Regions from separate parts of the Priestia sp. 179-F W1.4 NHS genome, predicted to be linked through region 2. Evidence: a T-box and tRNA genes for the amino acid it is inferred to sense, from the RefSeq annotation. Region 2 holds a T-box; the other holds one or more tRNA genes.

Region 1 (16,460 bases), 810 kb from region 2:
AATTTGTGTTACAAATGTAAATGCAATAAAAGAGTTTATTTTTATATCATTTGAAAGACCGGTGAATGCATGAGTTTTGTCACGAAAGATTTGTTAATTAATTTTTTATTTATTTTATTGGCGCTGTTTTTAGTGCAGATGTTTTATTTGATCAAGTATGCTAAAAAAGTTCATTGGTGGAAAGATCACTATATCGCGGTATTTCCGATTTTAGCTATTATCTTCTGCCTTTTGTTTCCGGTTAACGGAGCTTATGTCCCGGATGACTATCGAATGGATTTACGAAGAATTCCTTATATTTTAGGAACGTTATATGGAGGCTGGCCGCTAGGAAGCTTACTTTTTGTCTTTATTTTACTGCTGCGCTTGCTAATTGGCGGGTACGATGTAGGGTTTTTATCAACATTAATTGCTCTTCCGATTTTATCCATTCCTTTATTTTTCATAACAAAATACTTTTTACATTTCTCATTAAAAAATAGAATTATCGTGAGCACCTGTCTCAGCGTAGTCGGTTCTTTATTAGCTATGCTTGTATCTATTTTTGTCTTGCACGTAACAAGCATTCCTATTAGCGTGTGGGTTCAGTTTGCTGTTTTAGATGTGGCAGGCATGTTTGTGATCACCATACTGTGGGAAGCGATACGGGCAAATTTACTAGTGCTGCAGCGCCTGATGAAAGCAGAAAAGCTAGAAATTGTCAGTCATTTAGCCGCCAGCATCTCTCATGAGGTGCGAAATCCTCTAACTGCAAGCAGAGGGTTTATGCAAATGCTCCAAGAAGATGAAAAAGAACCCGCTAAAAAACGCTACATTTCCATTGCGATTAATGAACTAGACCGTGCGAAAGAAATCATTGATGATTACTTGCTGTTTGCCAATTCTGCTCCGGAACGAAATGAAAAAATGAATATTTCAGAAGAGATTCATCACGTCACCCATATTATGACGCCTCTTGCCAATATGAACGGGGTCGCTATTGATTTTACATTCGACGAAGAATTGAAGTTCTTTGTAATGGGAGAAAGAAGAAAGCTTCAGCAGTGTCTAATCAACTTATTTAAAAATAGTATTGAAGCCATGCAAAACGGAGGCACGTTAACTATTAAAGTAGGAAAAGAAGGCGGAGCTGTTATCGTTGATATTATTGATACGGGCTGCGGTATGACGCAAGAACAAATCAACCGGTTAGGCGAACCGTATTTTACGACAAAAGAAAAAGGTACGGGGCTTGGAACGATGGTATCTTTCAGTATTATTCATTATATGAAGGGAAAAGTAAGTGTGTCTAGCGTAAAAGGAAAAGAAACGTGCTTTTCACTTCAATTTCCTCTTTGTGAGTAAAGAGCAGCTTTAGGGCTGCTTTTTTTATATGCAAAAATTTTAAAAATAGATAAAAGTAAACTGATTATTAAAAAAGTATTGAATTTAAGAAATGAAAGCGTTACAATCTATTTAAAGTTATCCGAAACGTTTTGGAGGAATTTTGATTGACAACGATTAAAGATATAGCGCGAGTTGCCGGCGTATCTGTAACAACGGTGTCTCGGGCTTTAAATGGTTATTCAGATGTAAATGAAAAAACAAGGCAAAAGATTGCAGCCGTAGCAAGAGAGCTGGACTATAGCCCCAATACGTTAGCTCGAGGATTGGTTATGCAAAAGTCAAAGACAATTGGACTACTAGTTTCAGGCATCAGCAGAGAGAGCGTAAAAGATAATTTCACGTTTGAAGTATTGTGCGGTGTAAATGAGCGTGCATCTACTTTGGGGTATGACTTGATTTTATTTAATACAAACACGATGATGCAGCGAGAAAAAACGTATACTCAGCTTTGTCGAGAGCGAAGAGTGGACGGGGCAATTATTCAGGGCATCAAAAAAGAAGATCCTTATTTAAAAGAAGTAGTAGAAAGCGATATTCCTTGTGTTTTAGTTGATATTCCCGTCCATTCTAGTTCAGTAGGCTATGTCACCACCGATAATGCCTTGGGAGCTAAAAAAGCGGTTGAACATTTAGCGAGTCTTGGCCATCAGCATATTGGGATGATTAACGGACATGAAGACGCATTTGTCAGCCAAGAACGTCTCAATGGATACAGACAAGCCCTCAAAGAATGCGGTTTGTCGTTTCGGTCTGAATGGGTTGTAAGCGGAAAGTTTGAAGAAAAGAAAGCAGAGAAAGCTGCCAGTGAGCTTTTAAATAAGTATGAAGAGCTCACCGCTATTTTTTGTGCAAGTGATTTAATGGCACTGGGAGCATTAAAAGCATGCAAAGAACTTGGCCTTGATGTACCAAAAGACGTTTCGATTGTCGGATATGATAATATTGTTCTTGCTTCTTACTCGTCTCCAAATTTGACGACTGTAGGGCAGGAAGTATATCAGATTGGCTATGAAGCTGCAGATTTACTAATTGAGATGCTAGAAGGAAAAGAAACAAATATGAAGCGTTATCTTGATACACAGCTGATTATTCGAGAATCAACAGCTAAAAACCACGGCTAGTGGTTTTTATATAATGTAAAAACCGAAACGTTTCGGTTTTGTGTTTCATTTTTCCAAAACGTTTCGGTGAAATTTAGGGGGATGGAAATGGATTACCGTGTGATTAAAGAAAATGACTTATTTTTACTAACAGATCAAGCAGGAAATATCACTGAAAACCATCAGTATGGTTTAGGGCTATATATGAAAGATACGCGTTTTTTGAGCAAATTTCATTTGAAAATTAACGGTACAGATCCTGTGTTATTGTCCTCAAGTGCCGACGAAAACCTGTTAGCCACAATTCTTCTTACTAATCCGCATATGGAAAAAGAAGGAGAACTATCGCTGTGGCGAGAGTCTGTAGAAATAGAAAGAAAGCGCTTTATATATGAGGGTATTTTCTATGAAAAAATAAAATTGAAAAGTTATTTTCCTAAAAAAATTGCTTTTACATTAAGTATCCAAGCAGATGTCGATTTTAACGATATGTTTATCGTAAGAGGTTTTCAAACTGGAAATGTCGGAAAACGAACAGGGCAAATAAAAGGGGAAAGCAGTTTAATATATACATACGAAGGATCAGATGATATCAAGCGTTCGACACGGATTTCTTGGGATAAAAAAGCCTTACACGTGTATGAACAAGGAGAGGTTATGTTTTCTTTCGAACTGAACCATCAGGAAGAAGAAGAAATTACATTAATGGTTCAGCCGCAAATGGGCGAAGACATCAATGAAAATATTTTATCAGCTGGTGAAGCATTTAGTTTACTAACGCAGTCATATAAAAAGTGGGAAAAATCTTCTACAAAAGTGACAACCGATCATCCGACAATGCAGCGCCTTATTACAAGAGGACTTAACGACCTGCGCGTACTGCTAACGGATGTAGGATTCGGTGCTTTTCCTGTAGCTGGATTGCCTTGGTTTGGTGTGCCATTTGGAAGGGATAGTCTAATTGCAGCGCTTCAAATGCTGGCTTTTAATCCGGAAGTAGCAAAAGGAACGTTACGTACTATGGCAGCATATCAAGGAACGGCAAATGATCCATGGCGTGATGAACAGCCGGGTAAAATTATGCATGAAATACGTTACGGAGAACTAGCCAACACAAATCAAATACCTTTTACTCCATACTACGGAACAGTTGACGCGACACCATTATTTTTAATTTTGTTAACGGAATATGTGAAGTGGACGGGAGACTTCGAGTTTGTAAAAGAAATGCAAATGACTGTCGATGGAGCTTTGACATGGATCAATGAATATGGAGATCGAGACGGTGATTTATTTCTTGAATACCATCAAGAATCAAGTAAAGGAATTGCTAACCAAGGATGGAAAGACTCAGGGGATTCTGTTGTCCATCGCAGCGGTGAATATGCAAAAACTCCTATTGCTTTAGTGGAAGTACAAGGCTACGTATATCAAGCGAAAATGGGTATTGCTTCTTTATATGATCAGTTAAACAAAACAAATGAAGCAAATAATTTACGTGAAGAAGCTGAGCTGCTACGTAAAAAGTTCAATGAAGCCTTTTGGATGGAAGACGTGTCATTCTATGCCATTGCACTTGATGAACATAAACATCAAGTAGGAACGATTACGTCAAATCCAGGTCATGTACTTTTAACCGAGATGATGGATGAGGAGAAGCTGAACAAAGTAGCGGAAAGGCTAGTATCAGAATCTATGTTTTCGGGATATGGAATTCGTACAATGGCAGAAGGAGAAGCGGGTTATAATCCAATGAGTTATCATGACGGGAGCATTTGGCCGCACGATAATAGTTTAATTGTTCTCGGTTTGAGTAAAGCGAACAAGCAAACAGAAGTCAATAAAGTGATAAAAGGGCTGGTTGATGCAGTTGAGCATTTTGAATACGACCGCCTTCCAGAGCTATTCTGCGGCTATTCAAGTAACCTTGGCAAGCCTGTCAAATATCCCGTTGCCTGCTCACCTCAAGCTTGGGCAGCCGGCACGCCTTTAGCTTTCGTACAGGCGATGCTGAGACTGTTTCCTGATAGTACAGCAGGTACTATACAGATAAATCCTTTGCTCATAGACGATATGAATGAAATCTCTGTAGAAAACCTTGTGATTGGCAGTGGGAAACTTTCATTAACGGTTAAAAAAGAAGAAAGCGAAACTATTATTTACGTGAAAGAAAATACGACAAAATACGAGCTTCTATCTCAATGTAAAGTAAGAAATTATGTAGGTTAATGTTACTTCGACCGCGGCTTATTAAGCGTCAATTAATAAGCCGCAGGTCAATGAAATGAAAGGAGACAGCTAATGAAGAAGTGGATACTCGCTTTAAGTTTGGTTCTGGCAGTGGCTGGAGCAGCTTTAACTGGATGTTCAAATGTACAAGAAGTTTCTGGGGAAAATGGTCAAGTCGAAATTGTATTAGCCGGCTGGGGAGGCAACCCAACAGAGACGAAGCTGCTTAATCAAACTATTCAAGACTTTGAAAAACTCCATCCATCAATTCATGTGAAGCATGAAGTAATCACTGATCAATACATGGATATTTTAAAAACGCGTTTAATAGGTGGAAATGGTCCAGATGTTTTTTATCTTGATGCACTTGAAGCGCCGGGTCTTATTAATACAGGGGTTTTAGAACCTTTAAATTCTTATGTAAAATCTGATTTTGATGTTCAGGATTTTGAGAAACCATTATTGAAAGCGTTTCAAAAAAATGGAGAGACTTATGGTTTTCCAAAAGATTACTCCACATTAGGCTTATTTTACAACAAAAAGCTATTTAAAGAAGCAGGAGTAGAAGTACCAAAAACATGGGATGAGTTTAAAGAAGTTTCAAAAGTATTTAAAAAGAAAGGGATTCAAGCGTTTGGTGTCACGCCGGAATTAGCGCGTATCTTCTACATGGCGCAGGCAAACGGAGGAGACGTTGTAAAGAACAATAAGGCAAACTTTGCTACGAAAGAAGTCGTGGATTCTCTTCAGCCGCTCATCGATCAGCATTTAAAAGATAAAACGTCTGTACAGCCCTCTGATGTAGGCGCAAATTCAGGTACGGATATGTTTGCACAACAAAAAGTAGCTATGGTGATTGAAGGGAATTGGATGATTCCATTTTTACAGGAGTCCTTCCCAAAACTTGATTACGGTACAGCGGAAGTTCCGACAATAAACGGTCACAAAAATACGATGGCATTTACGGTCGCGTATGTAATGAATGCTGACTCAAAAAAGAAAAAAGCATCTTGGGAGCTCATTCAGTACTTAACCGGGAAAGAAGGAATGGAAACTTGGACAAGCAAGGGTTATGCATTGCCAACAAGAAAATCCGTAGCGGATAAGCTTGGTTTTGCTGAAGACGAAAAACGAGGTCCATTAGTAAAAGGAGCTGCTTATGCAACTGTCTGGCAAGATGGTCCGTATTTGCCTATTATCATGAATAACTTTAATAACCAGTTTTTAAGCGCCTTTTTGGGACAAAGTGATTTAGAAACAGCTTTGAAAAAAGCACAAAAGCAGGCAAATCAAGAGATTAGTATTTATGAATAAGGCTCGGCGGGGGAGTGGAGGAAATGAAAGACGGAAAAATACGAACGTACAAACCTCGTGATGTAGGGCAAGGATATGCTTTTATGACACCTACACTGTTTGTACTATTGCTGTTTGTTATTGCACCTATTTTTTATGCCATCTTTTTGTCTTTACATAAAGTTCAATTGCTGGGAGGAACTGAGTTTCATTTTCGAGGGCTTGAGAACTACATGAAGGTTCTTGAAGATGAGAAAGCTAAAATTGCTCTTTGGAATACGGTGAAGTATGTAGTAATTGTTGTACCGGTACAAACCGCATTGGCACTTATACTGGCTGCCACATTAAATGCAGGGCTAAAAGCAGAAAAAGTTTTTCGCATTATTTATTTTTTACCTACACTTACATCATCGGCTGTATTAACGCTTATTTTTATGTGGATGTACAATCAGAATGGGATTGTGAACGAGTTTCTAAAGTTTGTTGGTCTTCCAACTTACAATTGGCTTGGAGATCCTCAGGTCGCTTTGATTGCCATTATGATTATGAACATCTGGGCAACAGCTCCATTTTTTATGGTTATTTATTTGGCAGCTTTGCAAGACGTACCAGATTCGCTTTATGAAGCAGCTCAGTTAGATGGGGCTAATGTATTTCAACGATTTTGGCATATTACAGTTCCGAATCTGCGACCGGTTACATCATTCGTAGTGATCATGGGACTGATTGGTACGTTTCAGTTATTTGATCAATCGTTTATTTTCTCAGGAGGTTCAGGAGGTCCTAATAACTCGACTCTGACTGTTGTTCTGCTTATTTATCAATATGCATTTAAAAATTTAGGTACCATGGGGTATGCTGCAGCACTAGCCTTTATGCTGGCGCTCGTGATTTTGGTGGCAACGGTTATTCAGAGAAAGTTTTCAAAAGAAGAAAGTATGTACTAAGGGGGGGAAGAAAAAGATGAAGAAAAAAACAGGAGTCCTCATTTTATATACGATTTTCAGCATATACGCGCTGATTACTCTGATTCCATTTATCTGGGCGCTGTCAGCTTCTTTTAAAACGCTAGAAGAAATTGTGTCAGGTACGGTGAACTTTATTCCGAAACACTTTACGCTAGACAACTATAAACAAATTTTTGTGGAACAAAAGCTGTTCCCTCGCTGGATGTTTAATAGCTTATTCATTGCCGTAGTAGGAACAGCTCTGAATTTGCTATTTAACTCAATGGCTGGTTATGCCCTTGCACGCCTCAGTTTCCCGGGAAAGAAAAGTTTATTTATTATTATTTTAGCGGTGCTTATGATTCCTGGACAAGTAACGATGATTCCTAATTTTTTAATTTTAAAAGAGTTAGGCTGGTTAAATACCTATCAGGGAATGATTGTACCGGGAATGGTAAATGCGACTTTTATATTTATGATGCGTCAATTTTTTATTAATTTCCCAAAAGAGCTTGAAGAAGCAGCGGAGTTGGATGGGTTATCGAAGTTTGGAACATTCTTCAAAATAGTCCTTCCACTTGCAAAACCTGCCTTAGCAGCACAAACGATTTTTGTATTTATGGGGTTTTGGAATGATTTTATGAAGCCTTTAATTGTGATGTCTGATGAAAATATGTTCACGTTGACTTTAGGTCTTAACACATTTAAAGGTCAGTATATCAGTTATTGGAACTATATTATGGCAGCTTCCATGGTTTTTACACTTCCAATTTTGCTCATTTATGCGTTTTTTAACAAATATTTCATTAAAGGAATTTCGTTTACTGGAGGAAAATAAAAAAGAGGCTGGGATAAAAGTATTTTAGTTGGAATTACAAACGAACGATTAATTAAAAAATCATAATCGTTCGTTTTTTGTTGTTATGGTGAGCGTGAATTTCATATGTTTAGTTGCTTCTAGCTGTTGATTGAAGTTCACTCACATACTGATCAATCATCGTTTGCAGTTCCTCTAGGTTCGTTTTACTGTTGTTAACAGGCAGCTGCTTTAATGAATGCAGGGCACTATCCACAACAAACTTGCGTGGATTCGATTGTTTAAACATCTCTTCTTCAATAAAACTAATAAGCTCTGTGCATTTTTGACGTTCGAATTCATCCGTAAATTGTTTGTGAGCTTGCTTTTTTAAATCGATAAGTGCTGCGGAAATGTCCTGTTCTATTTGATTTTTAGTATTTGGGCAAGATGGAAGCCATTCTTTGATCGTTTGCGGATCGAGCAAAATGTCTCCTGAACTTGCTACTTCGTCTACAAGAGGAAGCAGACGCTTAACGCTGTAAGTTATAATCTCATGGGGATCAGTCTTTGTACCATTGACCATAAAATTATAGTGAAAGTTGCGGTGAAGCATGCCAAGAAACATAATTGCACAATCTAGCAGATAAGGTTTCTTTTCTTGTCCAAATAAATCAATAAACCGTTTGTAGAACCAGTTTACTTCAATGAACTGGGTTTTTTTTATGTATGCTTTTAAATCAGGATCATTAGAAACAAATACTTCTTCAAGTAACGTAAAAAATTTATGTTTGTGATGGTTTTTCATCTGCGCATCGATCTGTTTAATAAATACATCTACATCGGTCAGACTTTTACCAACCAGCAGCTGATTGCGCTCTTGTTCAATTGTTGTATGAAGCCAGGTAAAAACAGCGATTAACAATTCATTTTTTGAAGAAAAATAGTTGTAGAATGTTCCTTTTGAAATGCCGCTATAATCAATGATGTCTTGAATGGATGTAGCTTGAAATCCCTTTTCAACGAAGAGATGGTGTGCATTTTTTACAACTTGCTGTTTTCGATTATTCATTATTATCACCTAAATGTAAAATTAGACTCATGGTCCAACTTCATGATACATGATTTAAAGCGTTTACACAAATGTTCTTTTCAGAAAACTGAACGATATCACGACAATTTATTGGTATAAAAGGATTATAGGACTAAAAAAGTTGAGAAAATAAAGAACGTGAACGTAAGATTTTTCACTTGCATAAATTGGACTCACAGTATAATATACTCTATGTAGAACACGTGTCTAAAAAAATGAACCTAAAGTATAAGGAGGTACAATAATGAGTCGATCGATAAATCAAATGGAAAAGCCGCCTTATGGCATAATTGCTATTTTGTTAATTGGCGCTTTTATCTCATTATTGAATGAAACGTTATTAAATGTGGCGCTGCCGTCTATTATGAAAGACTTAGATGTGACAACGTCAACTGTCCAGTGGCTTTCTACTGGTTATATGTTAGTGAATGGTATTATGATTCCAACTACCGCTTTTTTAATTCAGCGCTATTCTGTCAGAGGCTTATTTTTAACGGCGATGACTTTATTTACAGCAGGAACAATACTTGCAGGTGCTTCGCCCGTATTTTCTGTGTTGTTAACCGCTCGTATTATTCAAGCGTCAGGCGCAGCTATTATGATGCCGCTTTTAATGAACGTATTGCTCACAAGTTTTCCATTAGAAAAACGCGGAGCTGCGATGGGGATTTTCGGTTTAGTTATGATTTTTGCTCCGGCAATTGGTCCTACATTATCAGGATGGCTAATTGAACACTATGAGTGGAGAATGCTGTTCCACCTTGTTACGCCAATCGCAGCCATTGTATTAATAGGCGCTTTCTTCCTATTAAAAGACAAAAAAGAAAAAGTGGAAATCAATTTGGATTTTTTATCCCTTTTGCTATCTACAATTGGATTTGGCGGACTTCTATACGGGTTTAGCTCAGCAGGGGATAAAGGCTGGGATTCTGTGGAAGTATACGGTACCATTATCGTAGGAGCTGTGGCTCTGATTTTATTTATTACACGTCAGTTCAAGCTTAAAACACCGATGCTTGAATTCCGCATTTTTAAATATCCAATGTTTGCTTTATCATCAACGATTTCGATGGTGATCACAATGGCATTATTCTCAGCCATGCTGCTAATGCCAATTTATGTTCAAACGGTACGGGGCATTTCTCCTCTTCATTCAGGATTACTAATGCTTCCAGGTGCGCTGCTAATGGGTGTGATGTCACCGATTACCGGAAAATTATTTGATAAATTCGGAGCGCGTGCATTGGCTGTAACGGGTCTAACGATTACAGCCGTTACGACGTATTTCTTCAGTAACTTAGAGCTTGATACGACCTATACAACGCTCATTACGCTTTACACGCTTCGTATGTTCGGAATGTCTATGGTGATGATGCCGGTTATGACAAACGGATTAAATCAGCTTCCGCAGCGTTTTAATCCGCATGGTACTGCGATGAACAATACGCTTCAACAAGTATCGGGAGCCATTGGTTCGGCTCTTTTAGTAACGGTGATGTCAAACCGTACAGCTACTCATGCAAAAGAGCTCGCTCAAGATGCAATGAGCGGAGCAGGAGCAGCTAATGCAACCGCAGCCGGGGCAGCTCAAATGAAAGAACAGATTGGGATGCAGGCAATGGTACAAGGGATTAACGATGCGTTTGCTGTCTCAGTAGTCCTAGTGGTGGTTGCCTTAATTCTTTCATTCTTCATGAAACGCGCAACGCCGGCAAGTGAAGATGAAGTGATAAAGGAAACAGCAGCACGTGAGCAGTTTGCTAAATAAAAAAATCCCCGCTGAGACAGCGGGGATTTTTTTTAGCTTGTATATCTAAAGCTTAAGCCCATTTTCTTTAATAATTTCCTGTAACCGATGGACGTTTGATCAGCCATAATATGCGCTTCCATCTGCAGGTCTAAAGGCAAGTCTTCAGGTTTTTGGTTTTCAACCATTTCACGGTCTTCGTCAAAGACGCGAAGGTTAAAGTCATACACACCTTCAACGGGAGAATCTTTGTCAAAGTTTCGAGCGATTGGCGCGAATAAACGTGTTTCGCGGGCTGAAATAGGAGAGACTGCATTCATAATCCACAGCTCTGCGCCTTCTGGGAAGTATACTTTTAGCGTAGCTGTAAACGGGGGATAAACATCAAAGACGCGAAGCCATTTAAAATCAGGTGGATTTAAATGCTGCTGTTCTTTGGAATAATTGCTCACGGTGCTCGTATATTCTACATGAAGCCCATAGTCTGTATCGCTTACTTTATATTTAGGCACAAAGGCGTTGTTTCGATCACCAAATGTGTCTGTGTGAACCCAAGCAAAATGAGCTACGTCTAAAAAGCCTTCCATTTGACGACCGGCTGAACCCATGATATCAAAGCTCGGACAAACAATTTGCTGAAAATCAGGGTCCTCCCACGCATCGAAATAAGGCAGGTTATCTTGTTCTCCTGTCAGGGACGTCCACACTAATCCATATCGTTCAATAACTGGATAGACGGCCATACAGAGACGGGGAGAAATGTTGGCGTCAGGGTGAGCTGGAATTGACGTGCATGCGCCGTCCGTTGCGTAGCGGAAGCCGTGGTAAGGACAGACAATTTCATCATCTTCCACCCAGCCCATGCTAAGCGGGGTGCCTCGGTGAACGCATAAATCACGTGCCGCTACAACTTTGTGTGTGGTGCGGTATAAAACTAGATTTACATCTAGTAATTTTACGGACGTTGGTTTTTCTGTTACATCACTGCAGCGTGCGACGGGGTACCAATACTTAGCAAGCGTCGTCCAATCTTCCAGGCTGAACGTGCAGTCTCTTGGGTAGGGAGTTGCCGTTTTTGATTTTGTCATGGTTGGTTGTTGTTCCATCTATTTTCTTCCCTTCTTTTGTAAGCTATTTTACTAAGGGTAATATAAAAAAAGAAAATTCACACAATTTATGTAAGAAGTTCTAACATGAAATATGGAACTTTGTAGAAAGTGCGAATTTCAGAAGACGCAAATTAGAGAATATACCAATAAAAAAATTTAAAAAGCGCTTCCTAAATAAATTTAAACGTGATATAATTTTCCAAGACGCTGGTGTAGCTCAGTAGGTAGAGCACTTGCATGGTAAGCAAGAGGTCGCAGGTTCGATCCCTGTCGCTAGCATACTCAAAAACCTTCTTTCTTGTTGAAAGAAGGTTTTTTTATTTGGATTGGCTTTAAATTTATTCTCCGAATTATTCTTCCCCGCCTTGTGAAAACTTTAACAGTTTGATAGCCTTATTAGGAGGCTGTTAGAAAACATGTATATCTTTTCCACTATGTCTTATGAATCATATTTAGAAATATTCTTAAAAGAATGTTTATTACCTCTAAGTATTGGGTACACGAAACTAGGGGTTAAATTTCAACAGGGAGTGTGAACGATAATTTGATTACGTTTAAGAATGTGTCAAAGCAATATCCAGACGGTACGACCGCCGTGAAAAATATTAATCTAGAAATAAAAGAAGGAGAGTTTTTCGTTTTAATTGGTCCGAGTGGATGTGGAAAAACAACCACCTTAAAAATGATTAACCGTCTTCATGATATTACCGAAGGAGAACTATACATAAAAGATAAGCTCGTATCGGACCACAACATACATGAGCTACGCTGGAACATTGGTTATGTGCTACAGCAGATTGCTCTTTTTCCTCATATGACCATTGCTGAGAATATAGCCATTGTACCGGAGATGAAGCATTGGAAGAAAAACAAAATCAAAACGCGTATTGATGAACTGCTTACCTTGGTAGGACTAGACCCAAAGCAATATCGAAACCGAAAGCCGTCTGAGCTCTCAGGTGGCCAGCAGCAACGTGTAGGTGTAGCACGTGCCCTCGCAGCTGATCCTCCCGTTATTTTAATGGACGAACCCTTTAGTGCCCTCGATCCGTTAAGCCGCGAACAGCTTCAACAAGATGTTATTAGCTTAAAAGAAAAAATCAAAAAAACATTTGTGTTTGTTACGCATGATATGAGCGAAGCCATGACGCTTGGAGATCGTATCTGCCTGATGAAAGATGGGGAAATTGTTCAAGTTGGCACCCCGGAGGAATTCATTCAAAAGCCTAAAAATGAGTTTGTGAAAACATTTATTGGAAATCAAGGAAATACTTTATTTGAGACATTGGATATGTTTGTCAAAGAAAGTGAACAGCCAGACGTAGAACCTACCGAAGAGCTAGCTTCAACCGCCACTGTTCAGCAGGCAATGGACGCCCTTTACGACCATGAAGCAATAGCTGTGAAAAAAGGGAGCAAACGCATTGGCGTTGTAACGCGCAAAACTCTATTAGCGTTTCTTTCTGATAAAACGAAAGAAGGAGGAACGCTGTAATGAATGCACTAAGCGCATTATTAGATCAACGAGGAGATGCCCTGTTTCAAGCTCTTCTTGAACACATTCAAATTTCACTACTGGCTCTTGTGATCGCCGTATTAATTTCAGTGCCGCTTGGACTGTACTTAACGAGGCATGACCGCATTGCTGAACCGATCATTGGCGTAACAGCCGTACTGCAAACCATTCCTTCACTCGCTTTATTAGGATTACTGATTCCTCTTGTCGGAATTGGAACCTTTCCCGCGGTTATTGCACTGTTTTTATATTCGCTTCTTCCTATTGTACGAAATACATATACCGGAATTAAAGAAGTGGACCCATCTTTAATTGAAGCATCCAAAGCCATGGGGATGAACTCGTGGAGACGATTAATCAAAGTAGAACTTCCTCTAGCGCTTCCTGTCATTATGGCCGGAATTCGCACAGCGATGGTACTCATTATTGGTACAGCGACAATCGTGGCTCTTATCGGAGCAGGCGGACTCGGAAGCTTAATTTTGCTTGGTATTGACCGAAGCGATAATAGTTTGATTTTATTAGGAGCCGTTCCAGCAGCATTATTAGCGCTTATTTTTGATGGAATTCTGCGAACGATTGAACACTCTGCTAAAAAAGGGTCCAAAAAACGCTCGTTCATCATGATCATCGTATTAGTACTTATTCTTGTTTCTCCGTTTGCAGCGATGAGCGCAACAAAACCAGACCTTGTTATCGGAGGGAAAATTGGTGCAGAACAAGATATTTTAATCAATATGTACAAAGAATTAATTGAAGATCAAACCGATATGAAAGTAAACCTTCGTTCGTCGCTTGGGAAAACGGTATTTGTATTTGAGGCTCTGCGTAACAAGGAAATTGATTTGTACCCTGAATATACGGGGACAGCCATTGTGACGCATCTAAAGGAACAGCCGGACAGCAAAGATGAAACACAGGTGTACAAGCAGGCAAAAGAAGGATTTAAAAAGAAATTCGGGCTTGTCTATTTAGATCCAATGAAGTTTAATAATACGTACACATTGACCGTGACAAAAGAATTTGCCAAAGAAAATAATCTAACGACCATTTCAGATTTGGCAAATGCAACAGATAAAGTAAAAGCAGGATTTACGCTTGAGTTTAAAGATCGTGAAGACGGCTACGTAGGCATTCAAAAAGAATATGGCCTTACTTTCCCGAATATTAAAACGATGGAGCCGAAGCTTCGCTATCGCGCTGTTGAAAAAGGCGATATTAACATGCTTGATGCTTACGCAACGGATCCCGAAATCAAACAGTTTGGTTTAAAAGTCTTAAAAGACGACCAGCAGTTCTTCCCTCCGTATCAAGGAGCGCCTGTACTTCGTGAAGATACGCTAAAAGAGCACCCTGAACTGAAAAGAATCTTAAATCAACTGGGTGGTAAAATCAGTGACGACGAAATGCGTGAAATGAACTATCAAGTAAATGCAAAAGGAAAAACGGCTGAAGAAGTCGCTCATCAATTCTTACTGAAAAAAGGATTAATTAAAAAATAAAAATGAAGACAAAACGATCCGTACAAAAGTATTTTAGCTAAAAGAAGATCCGAACGATAAATCGTTCGGATCTTTTTATTGGCATGGTGGACGTGGCTTTCATATATGTAGGTGCTTCTAGCAATTGATTGGAGCGCAAGAGGCAATTCATACTCGATCATTTACCCCATTTGTTCTTCTTTATATTGGCGTGATTTCGTTATGTTTCAATCTCTTTTTGCTGTGAGAGAAGCATTAATGAAAATACGATTTTATGAACAAGCTAAAGGTACCAAATTTGTTTTTTGATGGAGAGGGGGCGCCGTTATGAATTCATTTTTTGCGTGTCATCCTGTACAACATTCTTTTCAGCTTTTTTCAGTTGAACACCTTGTAACTTTAGCCATTATCGTGATCATAGGAACAGTTATTTTTTTGTGTCGAAAGCAGCTGCGAAAAAAGAGGTTTGTGTTCATTTTGCTTTCACTCGTTCTAATTGCTTCAGAAACGGCCTACCAGGCTTGGGAAATCGGATGTCATCAGTGGTCCGTTGAAACTTCTTTGCCTCTTCATCTGAGTGATATAGTCGTGCTGCTGGCTGCTGTTATGCTGATAACCAAAAGCAGATTTCTTTTTTATTTTGTGTACTTCGCAGGAATCAGCAGCTCTGTTCAAGCGATGATTACCCCAGACCTTGGCGGCTATGCGTATGCCCAGTTTCGCTATGTGCAGTTCTATGTATCGCATGGCGGTTTGGTACTTGCTTGCTGTATGCTAATTGCTGCCTGCAGATATGAGCCGACGTTTCGTTCTTTATGGGTAAGCGTAGTATTTGTTAATCTGTACGGAGGTTTTATCTATTTCATGAATCGTTTACTGGGTGCGAATTATTTATACATGATGAAAAAGCCAGAGCACGCTTCCTTGCTGGATGTTCTTGGACCTCATCCTTGGTATTTAGTATGGATTGAAGGAATTATGATTCTTAGTTTTCTTGTCCTTTATCTTCCGTTTTGGGTACATAAAAAAATTAAAGGTGATAAAAGCAAAGTCAATTTTATTGAAGCAGAATGATAATACTGGTAATTTATAAGTGTAAACGAACTCGGATTTCCTGAAGTAAAAGGAAAGAATGAGTGAACAAGCCGTGAGAGGCAAGCGTAAAAAATAGAAAAGAAAAAAGCAAGCACAGACATCAGAAGGAGAGTATCAAAATGAAAACACTGGTTATTTTAGCGCATCCAAATCTAGCATCTTCTCGTATTAATAAAGCGTGGGCAGAGCGAGTAAAAAAAGAGGAGGATGTGTACGTTCATGATTTATACGCAAACTATCCCGATTTCAAAATTGATGTAGAAAAAGAGCAGGAGTTAGCTGTTCAATTCGATCGTATTGTTTTCCAATTTCCATTTTACTGGTACAGCTCACCAGCACTCTTAAAAGAGTGGCAAGATGTTGTTTTAACATACGGATGGGCTTATGGAAGCAAAGGTACTAAACTTCAGGGAAAAGAGTTTGTCGTAGCTACTTCGACAGGAGGCCCTGCAGAAGCTTATCAAGAAGGGGGATACAACCGTTACCCAATGAATCATCTGCTTCTTCCTTTCCAAGCTATGGCAAATTTAACAGGTATGAAGTTCCAAACTCCATTTTTATTTCAAGGAGCAGGCGGTGACCTGAGTGACAAAGTTATTCAAGATAGCGCAGAAAACTACGCTCAATTACTAAGATAATAAAAAAAGCCGCGTCAAAGCGGCTTTTTA
Region 2 (16,460 bases):
TCGTTTTATGACGATAGCAATACATACCAATCAGTCCTCCAATGGCTCCTCCGATAGCAGCTACCGTCCACAGTGTGCTTTCGGCAATTCTCCATTCATGTCTTTTCGCTTTTTGTTTATCTCTATACATCATTCCTATCCCTACTATGTTAATAACAATAAAATAGGTAAGCAGCAGTTCATTCATGATATGTCCTCCGATAGCAAAAAAGCCTCATCATCTAAAGATGACGAGACTTTATATTCATTACTTATCTAAGCCTTTTTTAGCAGCAGTTGCTAATTCAGCAAATGCTTTTTCATCAGCTACAGCTAAGTCAGCAAGCATTTTGCGGTTAACTTCAATACCTGCTAATTTTAAACCGTGCATTAAACGGCTGTAAGAAAGACCGTTCATACGAGCAGCTGCATTAATACGTGTGATCCATAATTTACGGAAGTCACGTTTTTTCTGACGACGGTCACGATAAGCATACATGTGAGATTTCATAACTTGCTGATTAGCAACTTTATATAATCTATGCTTCGAACCGAAGAAACCTTTAGCTAATTTTAAAACTTTTTTACGACGTTTGCGTGTTACTGTACCGCCTTTTACGCGTGGCATAATTGTTTACCTCCTGTATTGTTTCTATCTCAACCCAAATTACTTAATGTTATCTAATAAGTGACGGATACGTTTGAAGTCACCTTTGCTTACTAAAGAACCTTTACGTAATTTACGCTTTTGTTTTGTAGATTTGTTAGCGAATAAATGGCTTGTGTAAGCACGAGCACGTTTTAATTTACCGCTTCCAGTCTTTTTGAAACGCTTTGCAGCGCCACGATGTGTTTTCATTTTTGGCATGGGGTGTTCCTCCTCGTTCTATTACTTTTCGTTTTTAGGTGCCAAGACTAAGAACATGCTGCGGCCTTCCATTTTAGGAGCCGATTCAACTGAACTTACATCTTCGCAAGCTTGTGAAAAACGTTCAAGTACTTTTTGGCCAATCCCTTTATGAGTAATGGCACGACCTTTAAAGCGAATAGACGCTTTCACTTTGTCACCTTTTTCAAGGAACTTGCGTGCGTTACGAAGTTTAGTGTTAAAATCATGTTCATCAATTGTTGGACTTAAACGAACTTCTTTTAAGTTTACAACTTTTTGGTTTTTACGAGCTTCTCTTTCTTTACGTTGTTGCTCATAGCGGAATTTACCGTAGTCCATAATACGACATACCGGCGGTTTCGCATTTGCAGCAACCATTACTAAGTCAAGATTTACTCGTGAAGCAATTTCTAATGCTTCATTTTTTGATTTAATTCCTAATTGTTCACCATTTTGATCAATTAGACGAACTTCGCGAGCTCGAATGCCCTCGTTTACCATCATGTCCTTGCTAATAAGTAGCCACCTCCAAGGTTTAATGAGCGAATACGCTTGCTTAGACCGATTATTAACTCACACAAAAAAGTGTGAGTACATACTGCACCCACACTTCTATCGTTTTAATTAAGATACGATGTACCTGCTAACTGCTTTATGCGTCACTCAGGTGAGAAGCGGGTGCTTCTTCTTCTGTATAAACAAGTATTCAATTACTTAAGCTATTATAGTATCAACAAAGACAAAAGTCAATGATTTCGTTCTTTTTTCACAACAAAAGTTATTGTATCAAAGGAAAACCATTTATGCAACAGTTTTTTATAAATGTTAGATAAAAAAGCAGAGAATTTCAATTCTCTGCTTTTTTCATTAACGAGATGCTTCTGCTTTTACATTTTGTAAAAAGGCTTGGAAATCCACTGTTTCTGAATTCTGCTCACCATATTTACGTACGTTTACTGCTTTATCTTCTACTTCTTTATCCCCTACAACAAGCATGTAAGGAATTTTTTGCATTTGAGCCTCACGGATTTTATAGCCAATTTTCTCATCGCGAGAATCAAGTTCCACGCGAATACCCGCAAGCTGAAGCTGTTCTTGCACTTCTTTTGCATACTCAAGGTGAACCGTAGGTGATACCGGAATCACTTGAACTTGTACAGGTGCTAACCACGTTGGGAAAGCTCCTTTGTATTCTTCGATTAAGAAAGCTACAAAACGTTCCATTGTTGACACCACGCCGCGGTGAATAACAACAGGTCGATGCTGTTTTCCGTCTTCCCCTACATACGTTAAATCAAAGCGTTCAGGAAGTAAGAAATCCAATTGAACCGTAGATAGCGTCTCTTCTTTACCAAGAGCTGTTTTAACTTGAACATCTAGTTTTGGACCGTAGAATGCCGCTTCGCCTTCAGCTTCATAATAATCAAGGTCAAGCTCATCCATTGCATCTTTTAACATGCTTTGTGCTTTTTCCCACATTGCATCATCATCGAAGTATTTTTCTGTATCTTCAGGATCACGATAAGATAGACGGAATGAATAATTTTCAAATCCAAAATCTTTATAAACCGCTTCAACTAAGCGAACCACACGAATAAATTCTTCTTTGATTTGATCGGGACGTACAAAGATATGTGCATCATTTAACGTCATGCCTCGAACGCGCTGAAGTCCTGATAATGCTCCTGACATTTCGTAGCGGTGCATTGTTCCAAGTTCAGCAATACGGATTGGAAGCTCACGATAGCTGTGAATACCTTGTTTGTACACCATCATGTGATGAGGACAGTTCATTGGACGAAGAACCAGGTCTTCGTTATCCATTTCCATTGCAGGGAACATGTCATCTTGATAGTGCTCCCAGTGACCAGACGTTTTGTAAAGTTCTACACTTCCAAGCACCGGCGTGTAAACGTGCTGATAACCAAGGCTTACTTCTTTATCTACGATATAACGCTCGATAATACGGCGGATCGTCGCACCTTTTGGAAGCCATAAAGGCAGACCTTGTCCTACTTTTTGAGAATTTGTAAATAAGTTTAACTCTTTACCAAGTTTACGGTGGTCACGTTCTTTTGCTTCTTCAAGAAGACGAAGATGCTCGTCTAAATCTGCTTTTGTAAAGAATGCTGTACCGTAAATACGCTGCAGCATTTGATTGTCGCTGTCTCCGCGCCAATAAGCACCTGCTACGCTTAATAGTTTAAACTCTTTAATTTTACCTGTTGACGGCACGTGCACACCTCGGCAAAGATCAAAGAATTCGCCTTGTTGGTAAATCGTCACCTTTTCACCTGCTGGAATCGCATCGATCAATTCAAGCTTTAGTTCATCGCCAACTTCTTTAAAAAGTTGAATGGCTTCTTCACGAGAAACTTCTTTTCGTTCAATTTCAATATTTGAATTAACGATTTTTTTCATTTCTTTTTCAATTCTACCTAAATCTTCAGGAGTAATTGATTCTTCCATATCGATGTCATAGTAAAACCCATTTTCGATAACCGGGCCTACACCTAGCTGTACTTTTACATCTTTGTATAAACGTTTGATTGCTTGAGCCATTAAATGCGCTGTACTATGGCGCATAATTTCAAGCGCTTCAGGAGCATCTTGCGTAATGATTTCAAGACTGCCATCTTGTTCGATTGGCGTACGTAAATCCAGCAGCTCGCTGTTTACTTTACCTGCTAATGCTTTTTTCTTTAATCCCGGGCTAATAGAAGCCGCAATATCTTCTGTTGATGATCCTTTTGGATACTCTTTAACAGCTCCATCAGGAAATGTCATTTTGATTACTTCTGACACAACTTTCCACTCCTTTAACATAACTAATAAACTTTTTGTAAAAACAAAAAACTCGTCCCTTATAAAAAGGGACGAGTTGTGTATACACGCGGTACCACCCTTGTTTCCTCTTCGTATCTTGGATAACCCAAATAACCCGAAGCGGCTCGAGGTTTTATAACGGAAATTCCGTCAGTAATTACTAGAGACGCTGCTCGTTTACTACTGAAGTTTAGAGGTGGTAAGAATATATTCCGTGTTAGGAGATTTTCAGCCTAGATCTCCCTCTCTATAAACCGTAAATATACACTCATGTCCTCATCATAACTTGTGACATATAGCTGTTTTTCAATATGCATTTATTATATTCATTTTCAAAATAGAAATCAACCTTTCACGTTATATTTTGCTTTTGATCAAACGGAAATTCATTTTTTTCGTATAACATCACTTTTTCTTGAAAAATATTTTGAATGGTATAAACAAAATCATGATCATGCTGGTCGCTATACAGATGAATAGCAGCTGGAGATAAACTCAGCAAAGGCGCGATGATAGTTGAGTCTATGTATACTGATTCTTGTTCAGATAGAAAGGCCTCTGCTAGGGCTGCACATTCACGCTCCGGAACATATCTACTGCTTTGGTCGTACAATACAAACTTGTTTTTATTCAAATGCATTACATACACATCGCCTGTAGATGACTGTCTTTCATTAGCTGCTTGACGCAGCTGATGAATAAGAATTTGATAGTCTTGTTCAAGCTTATATTCATCAATCGCCAGCTCAGCATAATAGCGCAGCCGCTCTTGATATTCTTTTAAACGGAATTGGAGAAAAGACTCAAAGGTGAATGTTACATTATGAATGAAGAAGTCTTGAAGAGCCTGGCGGATAAGTAATTCTCTTGGAAGGGAAAATGTTTTTTGCGGAATTTCGCCTCTCTCTCCTTCCATAATCCCCCCCATAATTTGAAGCAGCAAATCTTGTTCTTCCTCTTCTGAATAGAAAAATTGTTCTTTTAATATGTTTACCATCATCTTTTTTTCTTTCTTTTTTAAAATCACGTGCGTTAATACCGGTATCACCATGTCTTGTAAAATGGCCTCTCGATTGTATGTCTCATCAATAACTAAAAGCTGATTATTCACCAACTTCAAGCACTGTGAACCATATGATAAAGCGCTTCGCTTCGCGCATAAAGACTCATATACAATGACTGCGTCTTCTACATATTTAAAGAATATTTTCATTCCTCATAGCCCCCCTTTGGACACGCTTTATTAATGTATATGGGGCAACATGCAAAAAAATGAGCAAGTCGTTACAAGAAATGTAAAACGACCTGCTCATCTATTTCGTTTATTCTCTCCATTCATTTCAACGGGAATGGCTAGAGACTTAATTCGTTCCATGACACGAGCGGCTTTGAGCTCTTCCTGCTCGCCTCGTTGGGTATAAGTCAAATGATGTTGAAGCTCTTTAAAATTTAAATTCGAGCTGAAAAATGTCGGCAAATTTTCGAGCATGCGGAATTGTAAAATGGTTCCGAGCACATCGTCTCGCATCCAGCTCGTTACAGATTCTGCTCCGAGATCATCAAGCATAAGAACCGGTACTTTTTTGACATACTCTATTTTCTCATTGAAGCTTTGATCTTGAAACGAACCTTTTAACTCACGCAAAAACTCCGGGACATACAGAATCGTAGATTTCACTTTCTTTTCGGCTAACGCATTGGCAATTGCTCCAAGAAAATACGTCTTCCCCACACCAAACGAACCGTGTAAATATAAAGCTTTCATTTTCTTATTTGGCTCATATTCTCGCACAAAATCTCTTACTAATTTAATGGCTTCAAATCTTCCCTGCTCAATTTCAATATCAGACATCGTTGCCTGTAAAATTTCTTTGGGCACGTACATACACTGAATAAAAGATTCTTGTTCTTTTCGCTCATCTTCTTGTACTTTTCTAGGACAGCGTTCATACTGTAAATCAATATTACGGCCTTTTACAACCAGCTGAGGGTGATACCCCTTCACCATATTGACACAGCTTTGCAGAGAAGGGCATTTGTCACAGCATTTGCTCTGATCGATAAATTCATGCATCTTCATCAAGCCTCGGTCGACCATTTGCTCATCTAACTCATGGCGATGCTCTTGCAGAAACGTTTTAACTTCGGGATTAGACAGAATACTGTTTCTTAATGCTTCTAAACGTGCTTTAAAATCCTTTTTGTTCACTAACTGATTTAGTGAATCATTGATAGGCTTCATCTTTTTCACCTCATCTCTATCATACCTGCTTTTTATTCTTTATGCTTTTGTTTTAGCTCTTGATCTAACTGCTTGAGCTCTTCTTGTAGCTTTCGTTTTTCTTCTTCAAATCCATCCACTTCTTTTGAAGGCTGCTTTTTCTCTTCTTTTTCTTCATCGCTCAACCACTCTGGCACCATTTCTTTACGCACAATTTTTCGTCCGGCCGTTTTTTTATTTTGCTTTGCCTCGGTCCAGTTCTGATATTCTTTCTGTTCATTTTTAGCTAAATTCATGGCATCTTGAACAGTTTGTACCTTTTTGCGCGCCCAGTGTCCAGCAATTTTCTCTACATAGCTCTTAGATAATTTCATATCGGACCTTAGCATAACATAGTAAATCAGAACATTTACTACCCCTGGTGAAAGCTTTTGATTAAACATCACTTCTTCAATCATTTGCAAATCTGCTTTTGATGGCTCTGCCCCCCCTGAAAACTCGATCAATAGCTGTCGAGGAGAGGTGACTTCTAGCTGTTGAATGAGCTGCTCTTCCTTAGTCTGAGGCTGCTTTTCCTGCATGGTACGAAGCATAGGAGGCTGAATTTGTTCGCTTAGATTGGGAAGTGCTTCTCCATTTTCAAATTGGTAAAAGGACTGTGCTGCTTTTCTAAGCAATTCAATATCAACTTGATCATTCTCATTTAGCGAATCGAGCACTACATTTTTCATTTGAAGAGGATCAATGCCATATAAAAAAGCTAACTTTTCAATCGCTTGTTTTACTTTAGATGTAATGGACCTTTTCGAAATCATTGAATCTGTTAGGCCTGCTAAAAATAAATCAAAATCAAAGGAATCCGGGCTCATCTCAATAGAAGCACGGTTTGAAGAATCTATAAAGTCCGTTTGAGCATCAGGAGAAAATACATCCTTGCTTTCAGACTGAAAACTTGGAGCCAGCTCCGTTGCTTTAACTGATTTAAATACATCGTTAAATGAATGCGTCACATCTTTGAACGATTGATCATCCACGAGTGAATCCGAAAAATAATTTTTTATTTTTTGAAAGATGGATTTTCCTAGTCGGTTATATAAATATACATTTAACACGCCATCGTTAAAGAACTGATGGGGCGTAAGAGGAGGAATGAGCTCATAAATGAACACACGAACATCATCTTCTTCCTTAATATATGTTTTTAACAAACCAATACCTTCTAATTTTAACCGCTCATGGTAAATAGCTTTCAAATTAATTTGCATCATTGACATTAGGTGATGATGCGTAGACTCTTTTCCCCATAAACGATCTTGTTCCAGCTCGCTCCATAGCGTCATATACAAACCAAAACACGTCGTACCCACCAACGGCTGATAGAGCATTGTTAAAATCTTTCGGTCGTATTCCTGCAGTATGCCGCTCGAACGAACAACATAACGATCGACCGGTATCATTTCTTTCCAATGTTGTTCTTTCATGTCGTTCCCTACCTACTTTTAAAGTAATAGAAATGACAAAAAAAGAGCCTAAAGAATACTTCAATAGCTCTTTTACAGTCGTTCCTTCTTAATTAAATCTTTTAATTCATCAATAAATACATTGATGTCTTTAAATTGTCGGTATACCGAAGCAAATCGAACATAAGAGACTTCATCGATAGCAGCTAATCGCTCCATCACCATTTCTCCTACCACATCTGACTGCACCTCTGATGTACCCTGACTGCGCAGCTCTGTTTCAATATCGTGTACGGTATCTTCCAGTTGTTTTAAGCTTACTTGGCGTTTTTCACACGCCTTAATTAACCCTCGAAGGATTTTGTCTTTGCTGAACTCTTCTCTCGCTCCATCTTTTTTTACAACAATTAACGGAAGTTCTTCTACTTTCTCAAAAGTTGTAAAACGATAGTGACACTCTTCGCATTCACGTCTTCTACGAATAGAGCGGCCTTCTTCTACAGGGCGCGAGTCCAGCACTCTCGTTCCATTGTAATGACAGGATGGGCACTTCATATTCTCAGCTCCAATAATAAACCTTGTTTTTCTTTTTATTTTCTCTCATATAAGTTAATTTTCATCTATGTTAGCCGGCTATTCGCCATTTATTATGATTGTCATCATCATTTCCTTTATCAAACACGATGCTATATTAAAGGATTTACTTTATTCCATCTTATAGAAAACAAGGCTTGAATACAAGTAAAGGAAAAGGAATTTCCCCATTTTATTTCCTGAAATTCAAAAATGATAAGGAACTTACGAAGAAAGAGGAATAAGTTTTTGATCAAAGCTCTTATAAAGCGTACGTACAAGTTCTTTGCTAAAACCAAAATCAACTGGCACCACTTTTGACTCTGTTGTAGCAGAAAAATCGATAGCGGTTTCAAGAGGACGTACGCTAATAATGGTAATCACAACAAAAGCTTTTCTTCCTTTTACAACGTTTAAGCTAATTTCTCCTCGCTCTTCATACGCAGCAAGTATCTCTATCCCTTGCATATGCTTCAACATTTCATGAACTTGCTTAAATGCATTCCCAGCCGTTGTTTTGTAATAATGCGTTTTTAGAGTCGGATCTGAATGACGATCGCTTGTTTCTACATGATTAGAAAATAAAGATTTAACTACTTGTACTACCCCCATGTTGTTATCCCCTTTGTTTTTGCATATTAAAAATTTATATACTAAAAAGAGGTGTGTAATACACCTCTTAACTTACGTAATCAATCGACACTATTAAAGTGCATTCGCTTTAGTTTGTTTTACCTGAACAGGACCCATTCCACGTGGTAATTCAATTGTTTCACGTGTCTGTGCACTTAGAGCATCTGCAATATAATCTGCTGCGATTGTAGGATCTAAATGACCACAAGTATAAACATCGATACTTGCATAACCATGCTCTGGGAAGCTGTGAATCGTTAAATGTGATTCTGAAATAATAACAACGCCACTTACACCTTGAGGTGCAAATTTATGGAACGCTACTTCGCGAACTTCCGCACCAGATTTTAAAGCTGCATCAACAAACGTTTTTTCAATATAATCAATATCATTTAACTTATCGAAATCGCATCCCCATAATTCTGAGATGACATGACGACCCATTGTTTCCATAATGATATTTCCCCCTTTAACAATTTTTAATCGTTAAACATGAAGTTCTTTCGCCATATAGCATGTTAACTACCACGGGGGAAAGTTAGTCCAAAGAGGTCCTAACCCTTTAAGTAGCCACATCACCGAAAGGTACACAAGAAGTTCACGAAACATAGTATACTTTGTTTACATTTATTTTGCAATACGTGTTTTGATTTTATTAAAGATTGTTCCCGCAGATAGACCTATACAAATTACCCCTGTATTCTCGTGAGACAGTGTGTAAAAGCTGCTAAACGACTATTCATTTTTTTATTAAAATTGAGGAAAAGAAACACTCCTTTGCATGATTATCTTATTGCTTTTCCCTATTCTTTTGAATAAAAACAAAAAAAACAGGGCGATAGCTCCCTGTTTTTTTAAAAAAGCAATCTATAGCTTTCTTAGCTTACTCTTATCTTTGATCCATTACGCATTTCTGCAGCAATATATCTTACCAAATCGACTACGCGCTGAGAGTAGCCCCACTCGTTATCGTACCAAGCTAACACTTTAATTTTATGATCTTCCATTACGATAGTCGATAGTCCATCTACAATCGCTGAATGAGGATTTGTATTAAAGTCAATTGATACGAGTGGTTCCATTGTTAAATTTAAAATATTCTTTAATGGTCCTTCAGCAGCTTTAATGAACGCTAGATTAACATCTTCCATCGTCACAGGTTTCCTTACATCCACAACTAAATCGACAAGCGATACGTTCGGCGTAGGAACGCGCAGCGCCATTCCATGAAGCTTTCCTTTTAAATGAGGAAGAACTAATGAAAGCGCCTTGGCTGCTCCAGTTGTTGTAGGAATAATTGATTGAGCACACGCACGGGCTCTTCGCAAGTCTTTATGCGGGTTATCAATATTCTTTTGATCATTTGTATATGCGTGAACGGTCGTCATTAAACCGTTTTCAATTGTGAACGCTTCGTCTAACACCTTGACAACTGGAGCTAGACAATTTGTCGTACAAGAGGCATTAGAGATAATGTTATGCTGATTCACATCAAACTCTCGTTCGTTTACGCCCATCACAATAGTAATATCTTCTTGTTTACCCGGTGCCGTTAAGACAACTTTTTTAGCACCTGCTTCAATATGTAACTGCGCTTTTTCTCTTGAATTAAATTTCCCTGTTGCTTCAACAACTAAATCAATCCCAAGCTCTTTCCAAGGCAAATTCAGCGGATCGCGTGAATTTAATAGCTGGATTCTTTTACCGTTAACAATTAGCGCATCATCATCACATTTAACATCTCCATTAAATGGTCCGTGTATAGAGTCATATTTGATTAAATGTGCTAATGTTTCTGCTGGATAAGATGCATTTATAGCAATAATATCTAAATTCTCCTCTATAATCGCTGTGCGAAAAACCATTCTTCCTATTCTCCCAAAACCATTAATGGCAATACGTGCTTTCATGGCTATACCCCTCTCTATATGTGTTATACTATTTAACTTTTTATATTGAATAGTATAACATAAATATTTAAAAAGTGAATAATATTAATTTTTTTTAATAAATTATTTTAATTAAGTTTTACTATATGTATATAGCGAGAACAGATATTTAACACATTCTTTTTTAGAAGCTCGTAAATATTCTCAATAAAAAAATCCGAACGAGCTTGATTCTACCTCAAGAATCAAGCTCGTTCGGATTTCCCTTCAGCTAACATACGTTTATCTCAGCCTCTTTAATCTAGCCATAGGGCTAATATACTTAAAAGCTGTTGTTTTGTTTCCTCTACAGGTCCGTTGTTATTGATCACCGCATCGGCTAAGGCTACTTTTTGAATCAAAGGCAGCTGTGCGTGGATACGTGCATAGGCATCTTTCGTCGAGAGATCATTACGAGATTTTAACCTTTCTAGCTGCACAGGCTCATCGACATATACAACCACTACTTTATCGACTAAATGCGTCAAATCACTTTCAAACAGCAGCGGAATATCTAATACCACAGCATCATATCCTTCCTCGATATACCTTTCCTTTTGAGAAAGCATTTCTTTTCTTACCGCAGGGTGTACAATTGCATTCAACTTTCTACGTTCTTCCTCTTGAGAAAACACAATTCCCCCTAAAGCCGCTCGATTGATCTCCGCATTTTCGTGAAGAATGGCACGGCCGAACGTCTCTACAATTTGGTTATATGCTTCTTTTCCTGGTTCGACGACTTCTTTTGCAATGTGGTCAGCATCGATTACTGGAATATTAATATCTCTCAGCATTCCGGTTACCGTACTTTTTCCACTAGCAATTCCGCCCGTTAATCCAATTACAATTGACATTGGCCTCTCCTTTATCGCTTTATTTAAAATCTAAAAATACCTAAAATAATAAGCAGAACTCCCGGTAAAAAGGAAAACATTTTCATCCATGATAAACGTGAAAAAACTTTGCCAAACTGTATGCCAGCACTTAAAAAAAGTGAACTCATAAGAGCTACAGCAATTGCTAAAGCATACGGCGAATAACCTAATAAAGCTGCTCCAAACCCTGCTCCAAATGCATCAAGAGATAATGCAATTCCAAGTATAAATGCTTCAATCCCAGTGATGGAACCTGAATTATCTAAATCTGCTGCCGTTGGTTTTTTCAATACGTTAATGACTAAGCCAATTGACTTAATTTCAATTTTCACTAATGTTTTTTCTTCTTTCACTCGAGATGAATCTGCCGGACAAAAAAACTGGTATAAAATCCACATTCCAAGTAGAACAAGAATACCTCCGCCTACTTTATTTAGTACATCCACTGAAAATAGATGCGTAAGTACCTTTCCTAAAAACATAGAAAACATTAAAGAAAATGCTGAGCAACATGAAATAATAAAAATGGATTTCAGCGGGATTTTCACCTTTCGAAGTCCGTATGTCAGGCCAACGCTAAAGCTGTCAAGACTTACGGCAAAAGCAAGAATAAGTAAAGAAAATGTTATCATGATGAGAGGACTCCTTTCCCTTCTGTCTATACGTAGTATATGAAAGGAGCCCATCCATTGTTATTTTTTAGCCGGCTGACAATTTGGGCAGATATGTGTTCCTCTACCGCCTACAACAAATTTTTCAATTGGGGTACCGCAAATTTTACAGGATTCGCCTTTTCTTCCGTACACGTAAAGCTGCTGCTGAAACATGCCTATTTGCCCCTGTGTGTTTACATACGTGCGAATTGTGCTTCCCCCTTGTTTCACCGCTTCTTGAAGGGTCGCTACAATTTCTTCGTACAATTTTTCATACTCTTCGTCTGTTAATTGGCTGGCCACTCGTTCAGGGTGAATCCCTGCGCGAAATAGTGCTTCATCTACATAAATATTCCCTAGCCCAACCACGACATTTTGATCGAGTAAAACCGGCTTGATTTTTCGAGAGGTTTTGCCGATTCGCATTTTTAACTGACTTGGATTAAATGTTTCGTCAAACGGTTCAGGTCCAAGGCCAATAAGAGGAGGAAACAGATCTTCCTCTCCCTTTTTAAATAAGTGCATGGTACCAAATTTCCTTACATCCCGGTATCGTAATTCTGTTCCGTCGGTGAAGTGAAAAAAGACGTGTACATGCTTATCTGGTTCGTCTGCATTTTCATGGAGAGCATATTTTCCTTCCATACGCAGATGAGAAACCATCGTATAATCATCGAGTACAATTTTCAAAAACTTACCTCTGCGTTCAACATCTCGAATGGTTTGTCCAACAAGCGCGTCACAAAACTGCTCAACTTGCTCAGGACGTTTGATAATATTAGGCCATTTAACGGTTACACGCTCAATGGTCTTACCACTGGCTAATTCAATCAACGTACGTCTGACGGTCTCAACTTCTGGTAATTCTGGCACGTTTGTCACATCCTTTTTCCACTACTTTGCTTCGTACCAAGTCTTTCCGTAAGAATAATCTACTTTCAACGGAACTTCTAGCTCTAAAGCATGCTCCATTACTTGTGGTACGATTTTCTCTAAAATTTTAATTTCTTCTTCTGGGGCTTCAAAAATCAGCTCATCGTGTACTTGAAGCAGCAGCTTAGCCTGAAGATTTTCATCTTTTAAGCGCTTATCCATTTCAATCATTGCTTTTTTAATAATGTCAGCTGCTGTCCCTTGAATAGGCGTATTCATAGCTGTACGCTCAGCGAAGCTGCGGAGGTTAAAGTTTCGGCTCGTGATTTCAGACAAGTAACGGCGGCGGTGCAAGAGCGTTGTTACGTATCCCTTTTCTTTTGCATCGCGCACAATCGTATCCATATACTCCTGTACACCCGGGAAGCTTTTTAAATAGCGTTCAATAAAAGTAGCCGCTGCTTTTCTTGTAATTCCTAAACTTTGCGATAAACCGTAATCACTGATGCCATAGACGATTCCAAAATTAACTGCTTTAGCCTGACGGCGCATATTCGACGTTACTTCTTCTCTTTCGACGTGGAACACATCCATCGCTGTTTTCGTATGAATATCTAAGTCATGCTTAAACGCATCAATTAGCTTTTCATCATTTGCAATATGAGCCAGTACGCGCAGCTCAATTTGTGAATAATCCGCCGCAAATATTAACCAATCAGGCTGTGAAGGCACGAACGCACCTCTTATTTTTTTACCTTCTTCAAGACGAATCGGGATGTTTTGCAAGTTAGGATCTACTGAGCTTAACCTTCCCGTTTGAGTTAACGTTTGATTAAAGCGGGTATGAACTTTTCCATCGCTTTCATGAATAACCTTTTTTAACCCTTCGATATACGTAGACTGTAATTTTCCTAGCTGACGGTATTGTAAAATCTCTGGGATAATATCATGGGCGCTAGCTAATTGCTCTAATACATCAGCTGATGTGGAATAGCCTGTTTTTGTTTTCTTTATGACTGGAAGCTGCATTTTTTCAAAAAGAACAACTCCTAGCTGCTTTGGTGAATTAATATTGAATTCTTGTCCAGCGTATTCGTAGATTTTCGCTTCAATTTTTTCAAGCTGTTCTCGAAGATCTTCGCCCATTTCATCCAAACGCGCCCGATCAATTTTCACCCCTTGATATTCCATATCGGCAAGGACAATGGCAAGAGGCATTTCAAGCTTTTCAAACAGCTCAAACTGTTCATTTTCAACCAATTCTTTTTCCAACACTTCTTTTAAATAAGCTACGGCGGCTGCTTTTCTTATAACATGCTCAGCTAGCTGAGCAGCTTCCGCAATGCTTCGCTTAGCTCCTTTTCCATACACCGCTTCATCTGATTGCACTTGATGATATCCTTTTAATTTTGCAATTGTCGCTAGGTCATCATTTGCTTCAGCGGGATTTAAGATGTAAGAAGCAATCATTACATCATGTTCAATTCCTTTAATTTCATGCCCCGCCCATTTTAACGATACAATCGTACGTTTTCCATTAAATACCGTCTTTTTTACATCTTCATCTTCTAGCCATGCTGTAAACTTGGGAGATGAAAGAGCTGTGTCTTTATCAATAAAATAGTGGCCGTTTTTGTTGCTGATTCCAAAACCGAGCAGCTGATTGTGATGATAGTTTTCTTCATAACCTTCTACGATCAGAGCTGCTTCGCTTGTTAACATATCATCGTGAACTTCCTGCACTATTTCAAACGTCAGTTCTTCAAAATCTGCTTCCTCTTCTGCTGATTCACCAAATTTAGCAAGCAGAGAATTAAACCCAAGCTCTTTAAATAAAGAGATGACCTTTGAAGATTCAAACCCGTCATATTTCGCATCTTCTACAGATACTTCAAGAGGCGCTTCGCAATAAATAGTTGCAAGCTTTTTACTCATGATGGCTGATTCACGATTATCTTCTAGCTTTTCTTTTAATTTTTTACCGCTGACTTGATCGATAGATTGCAATACATTTTCAACGGTTTCAAACTCTTTTAATAGCTTTAAGGCTGTTTTTTCTCCAACTCCAGGCACACCTGGGATATTATCTGAGCTGTCTCCCATAAGACCCTTCATATCAATGATTTGCGCAGCCGTGATTCCATATTTTTCATCAATGGCTGCAGGCGTATAGGAATCCACATCCGTAATTCCTTTTCTCGTAATATCTACGGTTACATGCTCTGACACAAGCTGAAGTAAATCTTTATCACCGGAAATGACTTTCACGGCCATTCCTTTTTGTTCTGCTTGTTTTGAAAGTGTACCGATAATATCATCTGCTTCGTACTCAGGCAGTTCATAGCGCTTAATTCCATATGCATCTAATAACTCACGAATAAAGGGAAACTGCTCTGAAAGTTCAGGAGGCGTCTTTTGTCTGCCTCCTTTATATTCTGTAAATGTTTTGTGACGAAACGTTGTTTTCCCTGCATCAAAAGCCACCAGTAAATGCGTTGGCTTCTCTTCCTCTAAAATACGTGTCAGCATTGTAGTAAAGCCGTATATGGCATTTGTATGTATTCCTTTATCATTGTTTAAAAGCGGCAAAGCAAAAAATGCACGGTAGGCAATACTATTCCCGTCAATTAATACTAGTTTTTGTGTCATTCATGTTCCTCCATTTCGCTCTCTTCTTATCTTACCTTTATTTTAGCAAACAATAAGCTTTAAGGACAAAAAGTACTCTTGAATTCAACGTTTTATTTTCATATGGTGATAAGATCTATACATCATAAAATAAAAAACACCGCCTGGTTATTTTAGGCGGTGTAGCATGTGAATGGATAGAAATTGTCAAAAAGAATCGGCGAAAATAGCACGGTTAAAGCTATTTTCGCCTTACATATTGGCTCCTTGGATGAAGGGGTTTCCATGAAAAATTGTATCAATTAATTATTAAGCTACATTAAATAAATTGTAAAAGGAACGTAAACATTTTACATCTGCGGCAAATACTTGTGCAGCTTCACCGAAAAAGTTGTCCCTTTATTGACTTCACTTTTCACTTCAATTTCCCCTTTATGAGCTTCAACAAGATGTTTAACAATTGCTAATCCAAGACCTGTTCCTCCGGAATTGCGGCTTCTTGCTTTATCTACTCTGTAAAAACGCTCAAAAATACGTGAAATTTCATCAGAATCAATACCGATACCTGTATCTTGAACATGAACCGTAATCGTTTCTTCTTCCTCTTCAAGCGAAACGTGAACGGTTCCTCCAGGCATTGTATACATGAGTGCATTGCCAATTAAGTTAACGAACACTTGCATAAGGCGCTGACTGTCACCATCAATCCACGCTTCTTCAGGAAGCGTATCTAACGTTAGAGTGATTTCTTTTTCATTCGCTCGGTTCGATAGCACTGTTATGACCTCATAGAGAAGGGTATTCAAATCTACTGAATGAATGCTTAGTTTAAAACCTTGCTGTTCAACTTTAGATAAATCCAAAAGATCTTGAATCAAGCTCTCCATGCGCTGGCTTTCCGTTAGAATAATAGATAGAAACT

The links. A T-box is a leader RNA that pairs with one kind of tRNA and senses whether it is charged. The one in region 2 lies ahead of thrS (threonine--tRNA ligase), so its partner is inferred to be a tRNA-Thr.
Region 1: it encodes a tRNA-Thr, which carries the amino acid that the T-box ahead of thrS (threonine--tRNA ligase) is inferred to sense. The anticodon was not compared.

The regions. Positions count from the first base shown of each region.
Region 1 is NZ_JBIQFF010000001.1:952,196-968,655, forward strand. Features, by position in the region: gene ACH0CI_RS04875 (ATP-binding protein) at 70-1,344, shown strand; gene ACH0CI_RS04880 (LacI family DNA-binding transcriptional regulator) at 1,491-2,507, shown strand; gene ACH0CI_RS04885 (amylo-alpha-1,6-glucosidase) at 2,595-4,715, shown strand; gene ACH0CI_RS04890 (ABC transporter substrate-binding protein) at 4,788-6,029, shown strand; gene ACH0CI_RS04895 (carbohydrate ABC transporter permease) at 6,053-6,955, shown strand; gene ACH0CI_RS04900 (carbohydrate ABC transporter permease) at 6,972-7,793, shown strand; gene ACH0CI_RS04905 (TetR/AcrR family transcriptional regulator) at 7,903-8,823, opposite strand; gene ACH0CI_RS04910 (DHA2 family efflux MFS transporter permease subunit) at 9,089-10,612, shown strand; gene ACH0CI_RS04915 (aromatic ring-hydroxylating dioxygenase subunit alpha) at 10,645-11,697, opposite strand; tRNA gene ACH0CI_RS04920 (tRNA-Thr) at 11,907-11,979, shown strand; gene ACH0CI_RS04925 (ABC transporter ATP-binding protein) at 12,245-13,195, shown strand; gene ACH0CI_RS04930 (ABC transporter permease/substrate-binding protein) at 13,195-14,718, shown strand; gene ACH0CI_RS04935 (YwaF family protein) at 15,025-15,771, shown strand; gene ACH0CI_RS04940 (NAD(P)H-dependent oxidoreductase) at 15,912-16,430, shown strand; gene ACH0CI_RS04945 (hypothetical protein) at 16,458-16,460, opposite strand, start outside.
Region 2 is NZ_JBIQFF010000001.1:139,610-156,069, reverse strand. Features, by position in the region: gene ACH0CI_RS00760 (DUF1294 domain-containing protein) at 1-187, opposite strand, end outside; gene rplT (50S ribosomal protein L20) at 248-607, opposite strand; gene rpmI (50S ribosomal protein L35) at 647-847, opposite strand; gene infC (translation initiation factor IF-3) at 869-1,372, opposite strand; ribosomal protein L20 leader region at 1,442-1,564, opposite strand; gene thrS (threonine--tRNA ligase) at 1,736-3,694, opposite strand; T-box leader at 3,738-3,986, opposite strand; gene ytxC (sporulation protein YtxC) at 4,047-4,907, opposite strand; gene dnaI (primosomal protein DnaI) at 5,004-5,936, opposite strand; gene ACH0CI_RS00725 (replication initiation and membrane attachment family protein) at 5,969-7,396, opposite strand; gene nrdR (transcriptional regulator NrdR) at 7,469-7,930, opposite strand; gene ACH0CI_RS00715 (hypothetical protein) at 8,174-8,560, opposite strand; gene speD (adenosylmethionine decarboxylase) at 8,654-9,034, opposite strand; gene ACH0CI_RS00705 (glyceraldehyde-3-phosphate dehydrogenase) at 9,460-10,491, opposite strand; gene coaE (dephospho-CoA kinase) at 10,767-11,363, opposite strand; gene ytaF (sporulation membrane protein YtaF) at 11,387-12,016, opposite strand; gene mutM (DNA-formamidopyrimidine glycosylase) at 12,077-12,910, opposite strand; gene polA (DNA polymerase I) at 12,932-15,559, opposite strand; gene pnpS (two-component system histidine kinase PnpS) at 15,889-16,460, opposite strand, start outside.